2 regions of the Rhodococcus olei genome follow, and region 2 is predicted to be linked to the other one. Evidence: riboswitches for the same ligand, from Rfam matches in the RefSeq annotation. Region 2 holds a riboswitch; the other holds the start of a gene.
The links. Region 2 has a riboswitch for thiamine pyrophosphate ahead of ABD951_RS03735 (purine-cytosine permease family protein). Riboswitches for the same ligand answer to the same signal wherever they lie in the genome.
Positions count from the first base shown of each region.

Region 1: it holds a riboswitch for thiamine pyrophosphate, as region 2 does, so the genes downstream of both, thiO (glycine oxidase ThiO) here and ABD951_RS03735 (purine-cytosine permease family protein) in region 2, are expected to answer to the same signal.

Region 1 covers NZ_BAABFB010000066.1:357,714-366,751, reverse strand. Annotated here, with positions in the region: gene ABD951_RS22755 (serine/threonine-protein kinase) at 1-998, opposite strand, end outside; gene ABD951_RS22750 (glutamate ABC transporter substrate-binding protein) at 1,002-1,937, opposite strand; gene ABD951_RS22745 (hypothetical protein) at 2,015-3,349, opposite strand; gene ABD951_RS22740 (NUDIX hydrolase) at 3,525-4,397, shown strand; gene thiE (thiamine phosphate synthase) at 4,437-5,150, opposite strand; TPP riboswitch at 5,176-5,288, shown strand; gene thiO (glycine oxidase ThiO) at 5,285-6,361, shown strand; gene thiS (sulfur carrier protein ThiS) at 6,370-6,585, shown strand; gene thiG (thiazole synthase) at 6,578-7,333, shown strand; gene ppk2 (polyphosphate kinase 2) at 7,448-8,395, shown strand; gene ABD951_RS22710 (ABC transporter ATP-binding protein) at 8,664-9,038, shown strand, end outside.
Region 2 covers NZ_BAABFB010000019.1:22,182-31,219, forward strand. Annotated here, with positions in the region: gene ABD951_RS03705 (enoyl-CoA hydratase/isomerase family protein) at 1-760, opposite strand, end outside; gene ABD951_RS03710 (NUDIX hydrolase) at 900-1,709, opposite strand; gene ABD951_RS03715 (ABC transporter ATP-binding protein) at 1,822-2,652, opposite strand; partial or broken gene ABD951_RS03720 (YczE/YyaS/YitT family protein) at 2,659-3,138, opposite strand; gene ABD951_RS03725 (TenA family protein) at 3,250-3,864, opposite strand; gene ABD951_RS03730 (TenA family protein) at 3,861-4,466, opposite strand; gene ABD951_RS03735 (purine-cytosine permease family protein) at 4,463-5,800, opposite strand; TPP riboswitch at 5,792-5,897, opposite strand; gene ABD951_RS03740 (aminoacyl-tRNA hydrolase) at 5,925-6,719, opposite strand; gene serB (phosphoserine phosphatase SerB) at 6,719-7,951, opposite strand; gene ctaD (aa3-type cytochrome oxidase subunit I) at 8,080-9,038, opposite strand, start outside.

The DNA of each region.
Region 1 (9,038 bases), on a different contig from region 2:
GCCAGGGTGCGGCCCACGGTGTAGATGTCGGTGGCGACCGTCGGTCCGGTCCGGATGATCTCGGGTGCCTGATACCCAGGGGTGCCGTACAGGTAGCCGAAGTCCTCCAGTCCGGCGACCGCGCCGAGGTCGATCAGCTTCACCTGATCGTCGGTGACCATGATGTTCTCCGGCTTGAGGTCGTTGTACGCCAAGCCGATCGAGTGCAGGTGGTCCAGTGCGGGCAGCACCTCGAGCACATAGGCGATCGCCTGCTCGACCGGCAACCGCTGCGGCCGTTGACAGCTGCGCAGGACCTCGCGCAGCGACCGGCCGCCGACGTACTCCATCACGATGTACCCGATGCCGTTCGGCCTCGGGTGCTCGACGAAGTTGAAGATCTTCACGATGCTCGGGTGCTCCACCTCGGCGAGGAACTGCCGCTCCGCCAACGCGACGGCCTGCGCCTCCGCGTCCCCGGAGTGCAACAGGCCCTTGAGCACCACCCACCGGTCGGAGACGTTGCGGTCCACCGCCAGGTGGATCCAGCCGAGACCCCCGTGGGCAATGCAGCCCTGCACCTCGTACTGCCCGGCCACCAACTCGCCGATGGCGAGTTTCGGCGCGAAGTCGAACGCCGTGCCGCAGTTCGTGCAGCTGCCCGCGGTGTCGTCCGGCCCGCCGCGGCCCACCGCCGCGCCGCACTTCCAGCAGAACCGTTTGCTCTCGGCGACAACGGGTTCCGCCAACACCGCGGTCACTGGGTCGGGGATGCGGACGGCCGGCACCTCCACCAGTCCGGCACCGATCCGGCGACGCACACTGGTCCGCGAGCGCCCCGACCGGGACCGGCGGCCGCTGCCCCGGGTCGGCACGGATCCCGCGGCCGTGGCGCGCGTGGCCGGGGAGGGCGCCCCGGCCTGCGTCGGTGGCGAGGCCTGTGTCGGCGGCGAGGCCTGTGTGGGCCGGACGGCCTGGGTGTGTTCGGCCGCCGGAGGAGGGTCGACGTCGTCGGTCATCGGTCAGTCCTCGTAGCGGGGGGTCGGCGGCGGCGGTGGCGGGCCCAGGACGTTGAGCCAGCGCTCGTGGATCCGCTGCCACGTCCCGTCCGTGCGGATTCGTTCGAGGGTGCCGTTCACGTGCCGCACCAGATCGGTGTCGGCCTTGTTCACGCCGACCCCGTACGGCTCGTAACTGAAGCCGGGACCGACGATCTCGAGATTCGGATCCTGCACGGCCAGGCCCGCGAGGATCGAGTCGTCGGTGGTGACCGCGTCGACCTGACGTTGTTGCAGCACCACCAGACAGTCGGCCCAGTTCTGCACCGTCACCACCGTCGCGGCCGGCTGCACCTGCTGGATGTGCTGCAGGTTCGTCGTGTCCACCACCGTGCACACCCGCCGGCCGTCGAGGTCGGCCGCGCTCTCGACCCCCGACCCCCGCATCGCGAGCACCCGCTGCCGTGCCTCGAAGTACACCGTCGAGAACGCGATCTGCGCGCGCCGCTCACACGTGACGGTCATCGTCTCCACCACGATGTCCACGGTCCCCGCCTGCAACGCCGGGACGCGGTCCTTCGCCGCGACGACCCGGAAGTCGACACGCTGCGGGTCGCCGAAGAGGTCGCGGGCCACCTCGCGGGCGATGTCGACGTCGAAACCTTCGATGGTGCCGGTCGCCGGGTCCAGGAAACTGAACAGGTTGCTCGACGTGTCGAGGCCGACGACCAGCCGGCCGCGCTCGCGGATGCGGTCCAGGGCCGGGGACGCAGGCGTCTCGCCGGGCGGGAACGGTCGCAGGCTCGCGGTCGGATCCCCGCAGTCCGGGGCGGCGGCCGTGGAGGCCGGCGGCGGGGCCACCGCCGCGCCCGACGGGATCGGCTGCTGGGTGTACGGCGGGTGGGCCGGCGGCTCGGCCGTCTCGACCGCAGCGCACCCACAGCTCAGGACCGCGACCACGGCCGCCGCCGTGGTCAGCGCGCCGCGGTGACACCGGCACCCCCGCGGGGAGGGTCTCGTCGGTCGACCGCACCTGTTCACTGGTACTCCCGCAATCGCGGCCACACACCGGCCGCGATGCCCGCGACCGCCACTGCCGCCAACACCAGTGTGCCCGCTGAGAGCCCGGTCAGCGTCGTCACCGCCCGCTCGATGCCGCCACGCAGCTCGGTCCGCGTCTCCTCGATCGCGGTCGACAGACTCGAATCGGCCTGGGCGTACTCGGCGGCCGCGCCGTCGTTCCCCGGCCCGATCGCGACCTCGGTGGCGCCCGTCCAGTCGCCGCGCGAGAGCATCGTCATCAGCCGGACGTGCGCCGTCGACCATCCGTCGAGCGCGTGCCGAGCGGACGCGATCTGGTCCGCGACGGCGTGCCCGCCGTCCTCGGCCAGCGCGCCGAGCGCCTCGCCGAGGTCGTCGACGTGATGGCGGAACTGGGCGTCGAAACTCCCGGTGAAGTCCCGGCGCACCAGGCCCAGTGTCTCGTCGGAACGGGCCTGCTGCGCGAGGATGCGGCCCGCGGTCAGGTCAGACAGCGGCCGGGCGCCCTCGTCGAGGGCCCGCGAGGTGGCCGCCGCCGAGACGACCCCGGCGGTCACCAGCCAGCCCAGCGAGGCCGCGACCGCCAACGACGCGACGATCAGCCCGGCGTTGAGCCGGCGCCGGGTCCCGCGGGCGAGCAGCACTTGGGCGACCACCAGCGACACCAGCGTGACCACCAGCAGCACGATCGCCGGCCACGGCGGCGTCGCGAACTCGGCCTGGGTGCGTACCACCCTCGCCGCCTGCACCGAATGCAGCCGCTCGGCCAGCGGCAGCAGCGTCGACTGCATCAGGTTCGACGCCTCGCTCAGGTACGCCGACCCCACCGGGTGCTCGTCCCGGTTGTTCGTGCGGGCCGTCTCGACCAGGCCGGTGTACACCGGCACACCCACCGACAACTGGGTCAGCAGGTCGTGGGAGACGGCGTCGGACTGTTCGATCCCGGCCGAGGCGTCCACGAGGTCCGCCGACGCCTCGCTGATCGCGGTCGTGTACCGGTCCCGGACCGCCGTCGGCTCGACGCCGCCGGAGATGAACGCCGTCGCGGCGGCGGCGTCGGCGACCGACAGTGCGCTGTAGAGGTCCTGCGCGGCGTACGCCAGCGGCTCGACCTCGCTGTGCAGGGCGTCGAGGGTCTGCTGCCGGTCTGCGACCTGGACCGCGGCGACGGTCCCGGAGACGATCGCGACGACGACCAACCCGACCCCGAGCACGGTCAGGCGGGCCGGGGTCGTGCGCACGAACTCGCGGATTCGCGCCGACACCCGGTCTGGGTCGGAGTCCGGCTCGACGGCGCGCGGCTGCGTCGAGGGGACCACCCGAATCACCACCCGCGTATCCCTCCGGATCTGGCTCGATCGCCGGACAAAGGGCAGCATATAAGCAGTAACCGCGCTTCGGGTTCCACGACTGGCTATGTTCGTCGGGCACATGTTTCGTCTCACGCCCGGCTCGTCGGTCGGGCGCGGGGTGATCGTCGAGCACGGGACAGGTGGAGCGAAGTCGATGCACGGTGACGGGGACGGCTGGTCGAACAGCGACGACGGCAGCCGCTATTGGGGGCGGTTCGGCGCCGCCGGGTTGCTGTTGCGCGCCCCGGCCCCCGGTGGCGGGTCGGCGGTCCTGCTGCAGCACCGCGCCGCGTGGAGTCACCAGGGCGGCACCTGGGCGCTGCCCGGCGGTGCGCGGGACTCGCACGAGACCACCACTCACGCCGCGGTCCGGGAGGCCGAGGAGGAGGCCGGGATCGCGGCCGAGCACCTGCGGGTGCGGGCCGAGCGGGTCACCGCCCGTGCCGGCAGCGGTGGCTGGACCTACACCACCGTGATCGCGGACGCCGCACACGCACTCGAGACCGTGCCGAACCGGGAGAGCACCGAACTGCGCTGGGTGCCGGAGGACCAGGTGACGGACCTGCCACTGCATCCCGGATTCGCGGCCAGCTGGCCCGGCCTGCGCGCCGTCCCGATCCGGCTGCTCCTCGACACCGCCAATGTCCTCGGGTCCCGCCCCGACGGGTGGTGGCGCGACCGCGCCGGCGCCACCGGCCGGCTGCTCGCCGACCTCGCCGGGACGATGCCGCGCACGATCGAACTTCCCGGCGGCGGCTTCGGCTGGCTGCCCCGGGTCGAGGCGGTGCTCGAAGGCCAGGCCGCAGCGGTCGCCGGGATGGACACCCGGGTCCCGGTCCACGTCGCGGCAGGCAGCGGAGACGACGCCCTGGCCACTCTCGCCGCGCGTCCCGGAACGGTGACCGCGCTCGCGGGCGAGCCGGGCGAGGTCACCGCCGTCGTGACCGCGGACCGGGGACTGCGGGACCGGCTGCCCGCTTCCGTGCTGCGGCTGTCGCCGTCCACCGTCCTGTCCTGGCTCGACTGAACCCGGCCCGGGCGGCCGGCCGTCTCGGGAACCGTTGGGTCAGTGCGTGGCGGCGGCCGCGTTGCGGGCGAGGGTGTCGGCGAGGGCCCGGGCCGCGGCCTGCGGGTCACGGGCCTCGGTGATCGCGCGGACCACGACGATCCGGTTCGCGCCGGCGTCGAGCACCTCGGGGAGCCGCTGCTCGTCGATGCCGCCGATCGCGAACCACGGCATCGACGGCTCGGACTCGGCGGTCGAGCGGACGAGGTCCAGCCCGGACGCGGTACGGCCCGGCTTGGTGGGGGTCGCCCACACCGGTCCGGTGCAGAAGTAGTCGACGTCGTCCTCGATCGCCGCCAGCTGCGCCTGTGCGCGGCTGTGGGTGGACCGCCCGATCACCACGTCCGGTCCGACGATCTGGCGGGCGTAGTGCACCGGCAGGTCGCCCTGCCCGAGGTGCAGCACGTCGGCGCCGGCGGCCAGCGCCATGTCGGCGCGGTCGTTGACGGCCAGCAGCGCGCCGTGCCTGCGGCACACGGCGGCCAGTTCCGCGAGCAACGCCAACTCCTCGCGGGCCTCGAGCTTCCCGAACTCCCGCTCCCCGGCCGAGCCCTTGTCGCGGAGCTGGATGATGTCGACACCGCCGGAGAGGGCGGCGTCGGCGAACTTCGCGAGGTCGCCGCGATCGCGGCGGGCGTCGGTGCACAGGTACAGACGTGCGGCGGCGAGACGTTCACGCGGGGACGGCCGATGACCGGCATGCGAGGTTGGCACACGTCCACGGTAGTCTCTGTGGGAACGAATGTGACACGGGAGTCCCGGCGGACGCGGGGCTGAGAGGGGGCCGCGCGAGCCCCGACCGTCAGACCTGATCCGGATCATGCCGGCGCAGGGAGTGAGGTGGAGTGATGAGCAGAACCGTCGCGGTGGTCGGCGGCGGCGTGATCGGGCTGTCGATCGCCTGGCGCGCGTCCCGAGCCGGGTGGGCCGTCACGCTGTACGACCCCGACGTCGGGTCGGGGGCGTCGTGGGTGGCCGGCGGGATGCTGGCTCCGCTGTCCGAGGGCTGGCCCGGCGAGGACGAACTGCTCGCCGTCGGGGCCGCCTCGCTGGACCGGTGGCCCGACTTCGGGGCGGAGCTCGAGCGCACCACGGGGGAGGTGCTGTTCACCTCGCAGAGCTCGATGACCGTCGCGCTGGACGCGGCGGACGCCGCCGACCTGCGCACGGTCGCGGAGTGGCTGGACGGGCGCGGATACCACCTCGACCTGCTCGATCGTGCGCAGATCCGGGCCGCGGAACCGTCGCTGGCGCCGACGATCCGGCTGGCGCTGCTGGCCGCCGCCGAGTTCGCCGTCGACAACCGCGCCCTGGTGCGGGCCCTGCGGGCCGCGTGCACCGCGGCCGGTGTCACGTTCGTGGCGCAGGCCGTCACCGACCCGGAGTCGCTCCCCGCCGACCAGGTGGTCCTGGCCGCAGGCACCGCCGCGGCGCGGCTGTGGCCCGGTCTCCCGGTGCGGCCGGTCAAGGGGGAGGTGCTGCGCCTGCACCACCGTCCCGGGGTCGCGCCCGCGCCGAGCCAGACGATCCGGGCGAGCGTCCACGGCCGGCCCGTCTACCTGGTGCCCCGCGGCGACGGTCTCGTCGTCGGCGCCACCCAGCACGAGTCCGGGGACGACACCGCGGTGACGGTCGCCGGGGTCCGGGACCTGATCGCCGACGCGCAAACCCTGATGCCGAGCATCGGCGAGTACGAGCTGCACGAGACGGCGGCCGGTCTGCGGCCGATGAGCCCGGACAACCTGCCGATCCTCGGCCGGGTCACCGACCGGGTGGTCCTGGCCGCCGGGCACGGACGCAACGGGATCCTGCTGACCCCGCTGTCCGCGGACGCGGTGGTCGCGGAACTGTCGGGGACGCCGCTGCCGGCGGCGCAGACCTGCCGGCCCGAACGCTTCGGCACACTGGTGTCGACACACGAGTGAGGAGTTCGATGACTGACCAGGTGAACATCGGGATCACCGTCAACGGCGAGGACCATCAGTTGTCCGAGCCGCTGACGGTGGCGCAGCTTCTCGCCCACCTCGGGCTGCCGGAGAAGGGCATCGCCGTCGCGGTCGACGGGGTGGTGTTCCCGCGGACCCAGTGGGATCGGCCCGTCGAAAAGGGTTGGGAGATTGAGATTCTCACGGCGGTGCAGGGTGGCTGACAAGCTGACGATCGCCGACCGGACGTTCGGGTCCCGGCTGATCATGGGCACAGGCGGCGCCGCGAACCTGGCCGTGCTGGAGGAGGCCCTCGTCGCGTCGGGCACCGAGCTGACCACGGTCGCGATGCGCCGCGTCGACGCGGTCGGCGGTACCGGGGTGCTGGACCTGTTGCGCCGGTTGGACATCGCGCCTCTGCCGAACACCGCGGGCTGCCGTGGGGCGGCGGAGGCGGTGCTGACGGCGCGGCTGGCGCGGGAGGCGCTCGAGACCGACTGGGTCAAGCTCGAGGTCATCGCCGACGACCGCACGCTGCTGCCCGATGCCATCGAACTGGTCAGTGCCGCAGAACAACTCGTCGACGACGGGTTCATCGTCCTGCCGTACACGACGGACGACCCGGTACTGGCGAAGCGGCTCGAGGACGTCGGCTGTGCGGCGGTCATGCCGCTCGGTGCGCCGATCGGGACCGGTCTGGGCATCTGCAACCCGCACAACATCGAGATGATCGTCGAGGCGGCCGGTGTGCCGGTGATCCTCGACGCGGGCATCGGCACCGCCAGTGATGCGGCGCTGGCGATGGAACTCGGCTGCGACGCGGTGCTGCTGGCTACCGCGGTCACCCGCGCGAAGCACCCGGCGCTGATGGCGTCGGCGATGGCCGCGGCCGTGACCGCCGGTCACCAGGCGCGACTGGCGGGCCGGATCCCGAAGCGGTTCTGGGCGCAGGCGTCGTCGCCGGACCTGTGAACCGGCTCGAGTGCCCTGACTCGGCGGCCGCGTGGCGGTAGTCTCGACTACGTGAACGAGCAGTACGACGGTCACGCGGGCGCCGACGGGCAGGACCCGACCGGGCGGTTCTCGATGGCCGCACCGGAGACGGTCGACGTCACCCCGGAGATCGACGAGATCGGTGAGCTGCTGCGCAAGTCCGGTCGCGCCAAGCCCGAGGAGGGTCCGGACGCGCCGTGGCGGCACGGATACCCGTACGACAAAAAGATGACCCGCCGGCAGTACGAGCACCGCAAACGGGCGCTGCAGATCGAGATGCTGAAGCTGCAGGCATGGGTCAAGGAGAACGACGAGAAGATCGTCATCATCTTCGAGGGCCGCGACGCGGCGGGCAAGGGTGGCGCGATCAAGCGGTTCACCGAACACCTCAACCCGCGTGGCGCGCGCGTGATGGCGCTCGAGAAGCCCACCGAACGCGAGCGCACCCAGTGGTACTTCCAGCGGTACGTCGCGCACCTGCCCGCGGGCGGGGAGATCGTGATGATGGACCGGTCCTGGTACAACCGGGCCGGCGTCGAACGGGTGATGGGGTACTGCACCCCCACCGAGTACCTCGAATTCACAAGGTCGGCACCGGAATTCGAGCGGATGCTGGTGCAGTCCGGCATCCACCTGATCAAGTTCTGGTTCTCGGTCGGGCGGGAGGAGCAGCACGCGCGGTTCGTCGCCCGCAGCACCGACCCGGTCAAGCAGTGGAAGCTGTCGCCGACCGACCTGGCCAGCCTCGACAAGTGGGACGCCTACACCGAGGCCAAGGAGAACATGCTGTTCTACACCGACACCCCGCACGCGCCGTGGACGATCGTCAAGTCCAACGACAAGAAGCGGGCCCGGCTCGAGGCGATGCGCTGGGTGTTGTCGAAGTTCGACTACACCGGCAAGGACGTCCGGGTCGTCGGAGCGCCGGATCCGTTGCTGATCGGCCCTCCCCAGACGGTGTACGACGAGGGGGAGAACCCGGCCAACCGATTCCCCACCCTGCCGGAGGTCGGCAGTGGCAACGGGCAGGTGCATCGCTGACACCCGGATGCGCGCCGGACGGTCGCGGGCCGCGGTCGCCTCGTGAGTGGGCACGTGGATCGGGTTGTGCAGCAACGATGTCGACGTCCGGTGTGTCCAGCGGTGATCGTGGACGGCGCCACTCGCGTGGCGGGCTCGGCGCGGCCGTGCCCGCCGGGGTGCGGGGCGGATCTCGGGGTGAACCCGGGGTGAAGTCATCCCCGGGGATGACACGACTCGCGACCCGGGGTGGATGTGATCGGCGGCGATTTCCGGGATGCTGGCAGTCATGATTGAAGTAAGGGGTTTGACGAAGACGTTCGGGGACGTCAGAGCGGTCGACGATCTGACCTTCTCGGTCCGTCCCGGCATCGTCACCGGCTTCCTCGGACCGAACGGTGCGGGCAAGTCCACGACGATGCGGATGATCCTCGGGCTGGACCGGCCGACCGCCGGTGTCGCGTTGATCGACGGCAAGCCGTACCACGAGCTGCGCGAGCCGCTGCGCACGGTCGGTGCCCTGCTGGACGCGAAGTGGGTGCACCCCAACCGTTCCGCGAAGGCGCACCTGCAGTGGATGGCGGCCTCCAACGGCATTCCGGGTTCCCGGGTGGACGAGGTGCTGCGTCTCGTCGGGCTCACCGACGTCGCCGGCAAGAAGGCG
Region 2 (9,038 bases):
CCTTGCCCGGCCCGTTCTCGATGAACGACGCCATGCCGATCGACCGGTCCTCGGTCGCGAACAGCGCCGCGAACTGGGCCGCCTCGATCTTCAGGCCGGTGTTCAGATCGGTGTCGAGACCCTGGTCGATGGACGCCTTGGCCGCCGCCAGCGCCCGGGAGGCGCCGCCGACGAACTTCGACGCCCACGCGCGGGCCGCGTTGTACACCTCGTCGGGGGCGACCATCTCGTCGATCAGACCGATGGCCAGGGCCTCCTCGGCGCCGACGAATCGTCCGGTGAACACCATGTCCTTGGCCTTGGCGGGCCCGATCAGCCGCGCCAGACGCTGGGTGCCGCCGCCGCCGGGAATGACACCGAGCAGCACCTCGGGGACACCCAGCTTGGCGTTGTCGCCGGCGATCCGGCGGTCCGCGCCGAGCACGATCTCGAGTCCGCCCCCCAGCGCGTAGCCGGTGATCGCGGCGACCGTCGGCTTCGGGATGTCGGCGATCGATCCGAGCGCCGACTGCAGCTCCCCGGCGATCGGGGCCATGTCGGCGTAGGTCATCTCGGCCATTTCCTTGATGTCCGCGCCGGCCGCGAACACCTTCTCGCCGCCGTACACGATGACGGCCTGGACCGCGTCGTTGACGGTGGCCTCGCGGGCCGCCGCCCGCAGCTCCTCCTGGAGCTGACGGTTCAGGGCGTTCATCGGAGGACGGTCCAGCCGGATGGTGCCGATGCCGTCGGACACTTCGAGTGTTACGAACTCAGCCATGAGCGGAAGGCTACCGCGTGCTCCGGAACCGAAACCCGGCGGCGCGCGTGCGCCGGAACCGACGCCCGCGGCGCCACCGCTTGCTCCAGAGCCGAATCCCGCGGCGCCACCGCTTGCTCCAGAGCCGGATCCTGCGGCGCTACCGCTTGCTCCAGGGGTGAATTCCGGCGTCGTAGTAGGGCTCCTGTCCGGGGAACCGCACCCGCAGCTGACCGTCCTCCTGGTACAGCACCGGCAGGATCACCGGGATCTCCGGCTCCGCGGCGAGGACCTCGGTCACCGAGCCGAACGAGGCGATCGACTGCAGCTGCGTCCACGTCGGCGGCAACAGCATCGTGCGCCCCTCGCGCCAGTCCGCGATCGCCTCCTCGGGGGTCTGCCACGCGACCGCGGCCGCCTCGGAGGTCTCCCCGTCCGCGGTCTGCCCCGCCGGTGCCGCGGCGACGAAGAAGCGCGTGTCGTAGCGCCGGTGCTCACCGACCGGCGTGATCCAGTTCGCCCACGGCCGAAGCAGATCCGCACGCAACACCAGGCCCTCGCGGGCCAGGAACTCGCTGAACGAGAACTCGCGCGACTCGAGCTGCTTGCGCGCCTGTGCGTAGCCGGAGGTGTCGGAGACGACGCTGTCCGGGGTGGGGCCGGCGAGCAGCACACCGCACTCCTCGAACGTCTCCCGAACCGCGGCGCACACCAGGGCCTTCGCCCGGGACTCGTCGACACCGAACCGTTCCGCCCACCACGACACCGGCGGCCCGGCCCACGCGACGTCGGCGGTCGCGTCCTGCGGGTCGACGCCCCCGCCGGGGAACACCGTCATGCCACCGGCGAACGCCATGCCGCCGACGCGGCGCAGCAGGAACACCTCCGGCCCGGACTCGCCGTCGCGGACCAGGATCACGGTGGAGGCGTCCTTCGGGGGGACGTCGGGGTGCAGTTCGTTCGAAGCCATGTGACGCAACTTACGCCGCGTCCGTCCCGCCGCCGCGCACCACTCCCCACCCGCCCGAGAAGAACCTTCCGCACCGTCCGCTGCGGACGGCGTCCCACCCGGAGGCGTCGGCTCAGCGGCGGTGCTTGCCGGGCAGCCGGCTGCGACGCGCGAAGAAGCGGCCGTCGACACGGTCGAGGGCGATGGACTGACTGAAGGCGGTCGTCAGGTTCTCCGCGGTGATCACGTCGTCGATCAGGCCCTGCGAGACGACCTCGCCCTCCTTCAGCAGCAGGGCGTGCGTGAATCCGGGCGGGATCTCCTCGACGTGATGGGTGATCAGGACGGTCGCCGGAGCATCCGGGTCCGCCGCCAGATCCGCCAACCGGGCGACGAGTTCCTCGCGACCGCCGAGGTCGAGGCCGGCCGCCGGCTCGTCGAGCAGCAGCAGTTCGGGGTCCGTCATCAGGGCGCGAGCGATCAGGACCCTCTTGCGCTCCCCCTCGGACAGGGTGCCGTACGTGCGGTCCGCCAGGTGCTCGGCCCCGATGCTCTCGAGGATCTCGACCGCGCGGGTGGTGTCGACGTCCTCGTAGCGTTCCCGCCACCGGCCGAGGACCGCGTATCCGGCCGAGACGACGAGATCCTTGACGAGTTCGTCCGCCGGGACGCGGTGTGCCAGCGCCGACGACGACATCCCGATCCGCGGCCGCAGCTCGTTCACGTCGACACGGCCGAGCGTCTCGCCGAGCAGGTTCGCGTTCCCGGACGTCGGGTGCATCTCGGCCGCCGCGATGCGCAGCAGTGACGTCTTGCCGGCGCCGTTCGGGCCCAGCACGACCCACCGCTCGTCGAGTTCCACCTTCCAGGTCACGGGACCCACCAGGGTCACGCCCCCGCGGCGGATGAGCACGTCGTCGAAATCGATGAGCAGATCGGGATCCAGTTCGGGCACGACGCCCATCCTTGCCTACGCGCTCCGCACGCTCGCAGCAGGACCGGGTTGCGTGTCGCCCACGTCGGCGGGCGCGCAGGTCACCGGGCCGGCGCCGGGCCCTCCGCGACGATCTGCCTGCATCGCGCGCATCATCAGTTGGATCAGCGGCCCGATCCCGAGCGCGTAGACCACGGTGCCCACCCCGACCGTGCCGCCGAGCATCCAGCCGGTGGCGAGCACGGTCACCTCGATCCCGGTCCGGACCAACCGGACCGACCGGCCGCTGCGGCCGACCAGGCCGGTCATCAGGCCGTCCCGCGGCCCCGGACCGAGGCCCGCGCCGATGTAGAGCGCCGTCGCCAGGGCGTTGAGCACGACCGCGAACAGCATGACCGGAATCCGTGCCGCCAACGAGCCCGGCTCCGGCAACAGGGCCAGCGAGGTGTCCACGGCCAGCGCGATCACCACGACGTTCGCGACCGTCCCGACACCCGAACGAACCCGTAGAGCCACAGCCCGACGACGAGCGCGGCGAGGCGGGCGGGCATGCGGGTGAACATGGTGGCCAGTCTCCGGCACCACCGGACCTGCCGAGAAGAGCCACTTCACGCCCGCTGGACTGCCCTAGCTCGTGCACCCGTCCCAGAACTGCACCTCGAACTCGGCGACCCGGCCGAACGCCGCCCGCTGCGCGGGAGTCGGCTCCCCCGCTCCCAGCAGTTCGCCGAGGTCGGCGACGTAGTTCGCGAACGGCGGCGCACTCCAGTTGTCGATGAAGGAGCGGTACCGCGAGTCGGCGGCCGCTGCGCGCTCGCGGACGGTCGTCCATGCGTCGAGGTACGCCTTCTCCACGCCGTAGAGCACCGTCGAGGCGATCTCGTAGCCGTCGTGCAGGCTCGCCAGCATGAACGAGGTGTACGACGCGCAGCCGAGGCTGGGCCGGTATCCGTCCCGGCCGAGGCCACGTGCGTCGAGCTCGGCGCGGAAGAGGTCGAGTTCCGGTGTGAGCGCGGCGATCCCGCCCGCGAGCACGTCGCGGGACCGCTCGTCGGGGGCGAGGGTCAGGACGCCGGCGAGGAAGCGTCGGAACTCCACCACGAACGCGTGGTCCTCGAGCAGCCAGCGGTTGAACGACTCGGCGGCGAGCGTGCCGTCGGCGGTGGCGAGGACGAAGGGATGCTCGGCCAGCTGCCGCCAGCGGTCGGCCTCGCCGTCGACCAGCGCGCGGGCCCGGCTCATCGCGCGTCCCAGAACGCGAGTTCGTGCCGCATCGCCGTCATGAACGCCTGCTCGGCGACCGCCTCGTCGGGGGCCGCCTCGTCCAGGATCTCCGCGCACCGGTCCGCCAGCGCCGCGAAACCGGGGTCGGCGTAGGTGTCCACCCAGCGCCGGAACCGCGGGTCGGCGGGCGGGTCCGCGGCCAAGGCCCGGCCCAGCTCGGAATAGCCCCACATGCAGGGCAGCAGCGCGGCCAGTCCGCGCCCGTAGTCCGCGGCGGCGTCCAGCAGGAACTCGGTGTACGCCGCGCACTGGGGGCTCTTGACCGCCGCGTCGAAGTCGGCCCCGAACGGCTCGGACAGCTCGCGGTGCAGGCTCAGTTCCTCGTGCAGCGTCGAGTGGGCCAGGTCCACCAGATAGCCGAGGTGCCCGTCCGGCGCCTGCCACGCCAGCCGCGCGAACACGCGCGTGTAGTCGAGCAGATACAGGTAGTCCTGTTCGAGCCAACCGCGGAACACGGCCGGGTCGAGGTCGCCCCGGGCGATGCCCACGACGGTCGGGTGCGCCAGCTGCTCCGCGAGCAGCGGCCGTCCCCCCTCCTGCAACCGGGACGAGAGACTCACGCCCGCACCACCTTTCGCCTGTCAACCATTCCGATCAGCAGCGTCAGAGCACCCGCCGCGACCAACGCGACCAGCGACGCCGACCAGCCCGCCGCCGAAATCCCCAGCGTCGACTGCAGATTCGTCCACCACGAGGTCCAGCCGGACCCGAATCCGGTGAAGTAGGTCGGCGTCACCAACTGGTACACGACGAACCCGACCGCCCACGGCACCAGCATCGCCCACCGCGTCGGAGACTGTTCCGACACGTCCCAGTGGCCCCGCCGCAGCAGGTAGAACGCCGCGAGGAACGTCCCGGTCAGCGGCACGAACACGGCGCCGATCAGGAACAGGAACGGCTCGTAGCTGTACGCGTCGACGGTGAGGGCGAGCAGCGTCGCCACCACACCGACCGCGATCACCAGGTAGCGGCGGTCCAGGGACGGCCGCAGGTTCTGCGCGCTGATCGCGGTCGAGTAGATGTTCGCGAACGCCTCGTCGACCTCGTCGACGAGCAGGATCAGCAGCGCCACCCCGGCCAACGGCAGCACCAGCAGGCTGCCGATCACGTCGAAGCCCGGTTCCAGGGCGAAGGCCGCGAACGCGAGCACGCCGAGCGCGAAGAACGCGATCGTCGCGCCGCCGTAGCCGACGCCGGCGCCGAGGAACGCCGCCCGCGGGGAGCGCGAGTGCCGGGCGTAGTCGGCGGCCAGCGGCACCCACGAGATCGGCATCGCGATCACCAGGTCGACGCTCGTCCAGAAGCCGGAGAATCCGCCGTCGGTGAGCGCGGGCAGATCCTTCATCAGCACGTTCACCAGCAGGTAGACGGTGGACGCGAGCGCCGCCCACACCGCGTAGCGCGCGAGGATCTTGACCACCCGCAGCGGGTACAGCGCCATCACCGTCGCGAGGACGCCGCCGACCAGGACGAACGGCCACCGCTGCCAACCGGTCAGCCGAGCGGCGGCCTCGGCGATCACGAAGACCTCGAACGTCGCCCATCCGACGCACTGCACCAGGTTCAGCACCGTCGGCAGCGCAGACAGCCGCGTTCCGAGCAGGCCCCGCATCATCACCATCGCGGGGGCGCCGACCGACGCGCCTGCGGCCGCGCACAGTCCCAGCAACCCCGACCCGATCACCGCGCCGACGACGACCGCGAGCAGTGTCGCGAGCAGCGACTGGCCCTGCATCACCGTGAACGTCGCGGCGACGGGCAGCAGCAGGGAGATCCCGAGATTGCCCCACAACCCGATCTGGGCGCCGACTCCGAGGGTCCGCGTTGGGGATTCGTCGAGTGTGAAGGACGGCTCGGCCGCGTTCTCGGACACTGGTGACGGTACGACGGACATCGCGCTGCTCCCTACGCCGGAATGACCCGGATCAGGTGTGACGGTCGGAGCGCTCACGCTCCCTCTCAGCCCCTCGTGGGCTCCCGTGCTGGATGGACGCGATCACCTTAGGACGCACGGCCCGTCAACTCCAAGCCGCGCGGAACGCCGGCACCGCGACCACCGTCATCGACCCCGGCGCCACCTCGGTGAACCCGGCGTCGCGCACGGCCACCACCTCGCCCCGGGACGCCTCGACGGCGAGAGCCGCCCAACGGTCCGGGCCGGCGTCGCGCACCGAGCAGCGGAAGCCGCCTCCGGCCCAGTCCGCCGCCTCGGCCGTGGTCATCGCCCCGGCCAGCAGCATCGCCGCGTGCCCGACCTGGGCGGCCGCCTTGCCGACGGTCATGCCGAGCTCGGCGTTCACCCACAGCACCGGAACGCCCGCGACCGGGTCCCCCGGCTCGTCGTGAACGAGGTCGGTGCCGCCGATCTGCAGCTTCCGGATCCGGGGATCGAGCGCGCCGACCGGGCCGGGTACCAGTGCGCGGGCCTGCGCGCCGTCGATCAGTGCGGTGACCCCGGCGACGTCCTGCGCGGCCAGCCACTGCGCGCCGCGGGCCCGCCGGGCCACCTTGCGGATCCGGGCACCGGTCCACGCGAGGTAGTCGCCGCGCCACGGACCCGGTTCGCCGTCCGGACCGAGCCCGACCCGGACGTCGAGACACAACGCGGCGGTCGCCGCGGCCGCCGCAGCGAGCAGGGCACTGCGGGCCGGAGGGCCGACCTTCGGGATGTGCAGCACCAACGGCATCGCCAGCACCTGCGCCGGATCGTCCGGATCGGCGCGGTGGCCGTAGCCGGCGCGGAGCACCGCGTGCCGGGCCGCGAAGCCCGCGTCGTCGACGCGCGGCGATGCGTCGGCCTCGTGCGGCGGCATCAGAGCGGGACCCGGCGCACCAGCCCGTCGACGGCGTCGGCGGCCTCGACCTCGTCGCGGGTGACACCGAGCACGAACAGCACCGCGTCGAGGAACGGGTGCGACAGCGCGGTGTCCGCCACCTCGCGCAGCGCGGGCTTGGCGTTGAACGCGACACCGAGCCCGGCGGCGTTGAGCATGTCGATGTCGTTGGCACCGTCCCCGACCGCGACGGTCTGCTCCATCGGCACCCCGACCTGCGCGGCGAACGTGCGCAGCGCGCGGGCCTTGGCGGCACGGTCGACCACGTCGCCGACGACCCGACCGGTGAGCTTGCCGTCGACGATCTCGAGGGTGTTCGCCTCGACGAAGTCCAGTTCGAGTTCGTGCGCGAGGCCCTCGATCACCTGACGGAAGCCACCGGACACGACGCCGCAGTGGAACCCGAGGCGCCGCAGGGTCCGGATGGTGGTGCGGGCGCCCGGGGTCAGTTCCAGCGTCCGGCCGACCTCGTCGATGACCGACGCGTCGAGACCGGCGAGGGTCGCGACCCGCTGGTGCAGCGACTCGGTGAAGTCGATCTCGCCGCGCATCGCCGCCTCGGTGACCTCCCGGACCTTGTCCTCGACACCCGCGTGGGCGGCGAGCATCTCGATCACCTCGCCCTGCACCAGCGTGGAGTCCACGTCGAAGACGACCAGGCGCTTCGCCCGGCGCGCGAGGCCCGCGCGCTCGACGGCGATGTCCACGGCCTCGACCATCGCGAGCTCGGACAGCGCGGTGCGCAGCCGCCCGTCCGCGTCGGCGCTGGTGTCGGCGGCGGTGACGAGCAGTTCGAGTCCGGTGACCGGGTAGTCGGCGACACCGCGGATCGCGTCGATGTTGGCGCCCTGCGTGGCCAGCGCGCGGGCGAGGTGACTGAAGGACCGGGCGGTGACCGGGCTGCCGAGGACGACGACCGCGTGCGTGGACGGCGCCGGTCGGTCGGCGGCACCGGCGCCGATCTCCACGTCCACGGTCATGCCCACCGTGGCCATCGCGTCCTCGAGCGCCTCCTGCAGGGCCTCCGGGTCGGCCGGGCACGCGACCAGCACGCCGAGGGTCAACCGGCCGCGGATGACGACCTGCTCGACGTCGAGCAGGCTGACCTGGTGCCGTGACAGCGCGGCCAGCAGCACGGACGTGACACCGGGGCGGTCGCGACCCGTCACCGTGACCAGAACCGTGGTCCCCGACTGCAACTCCGAACCCACCGAGAATCTCCCTCCATCCCGCGGCCGCGCCGCGGGTTTCGTCACCCATTGTGCCAATCACGGTCCTCCCAGCGACAAGGCCCCGCCCGAAATTCGGGCGGGGCCTTGTCGTGGGGGTGGTGCGACGCTTAGTGCACGTCCTCCAGCACGGCGGTGGCCTGCTTGCCACCGTGGCCGGGTCCGACGTGCGCCTCGGCGCGCATCCGCTCGACCATGTGCGGGTAGTGCAGCTCGAACGCGGGGCGCTCCGAGCGGATCCGGGGCAGCTCGGTGAAGTTGTGCCGCGGCGGCGGGCAGCTGGTCGCCCACTCGAGCGAGTTGCCGTAGCCCCACGGGTCGTCGACGGTGACGACCTCGCCGTAGCGGTAGCTCTTGAAGACGTTCCAGATGAACGGCAGCGTGGAGGCACCGAGGATGAACGCGCCGATCGTGGAGATCGTGTTCAGCATCGTGAAACTGTCGGAGGGCAGGTAGTCGGCGTAGCGGCGGGGCATGCCCTCGTTGCCGAGCCAGTGCTGCACCAGGAACGTGGTGTGGAAGCCGATGAAGGTGGTCCAGAAGTGCCACTTGCCGAGGCGCTCGTCCATCAGCCGTCCGGTCATCTTCGGGAACCAGAAGTAGATGCCGGCGTAGGTCGCGAACACGATGGTGCCGAAGAGCACGTAGTGGAAGTGGGCGACGACGAAGTACGAGTCGGTGACGTGGAAGTCGAGCGGCGGGCTGGCGAGCAGGACGCCGGACAGACCACCGAACAGGAAGGTCACGATGAAGCCGACGGAGAACAGCATCGGCGACTCGAACGTCAGCTGGCCCTTCCACATGGTGCCGATCCAGTTGAAGAACTTCACACCGGTCGGGACCGCGATCAGGAACGTCATGAACGAGAAGAACGGCAGCAGCACCGCGCCGGTGGCGTACATGTGGTGCGCCCATACGGCGACCGACAGGGCGGCGATGCCGAGGGTGGCGTAGACCAGGCCGCTGTAGCCGAACAGCGGTTTGCGCGAGAAGACCGGGAAGATCTCCGAGACGATGCCGAAGAACGGCAGCGCGATGATGTACACCTCGGGGTGGCCGAAGAACCAGA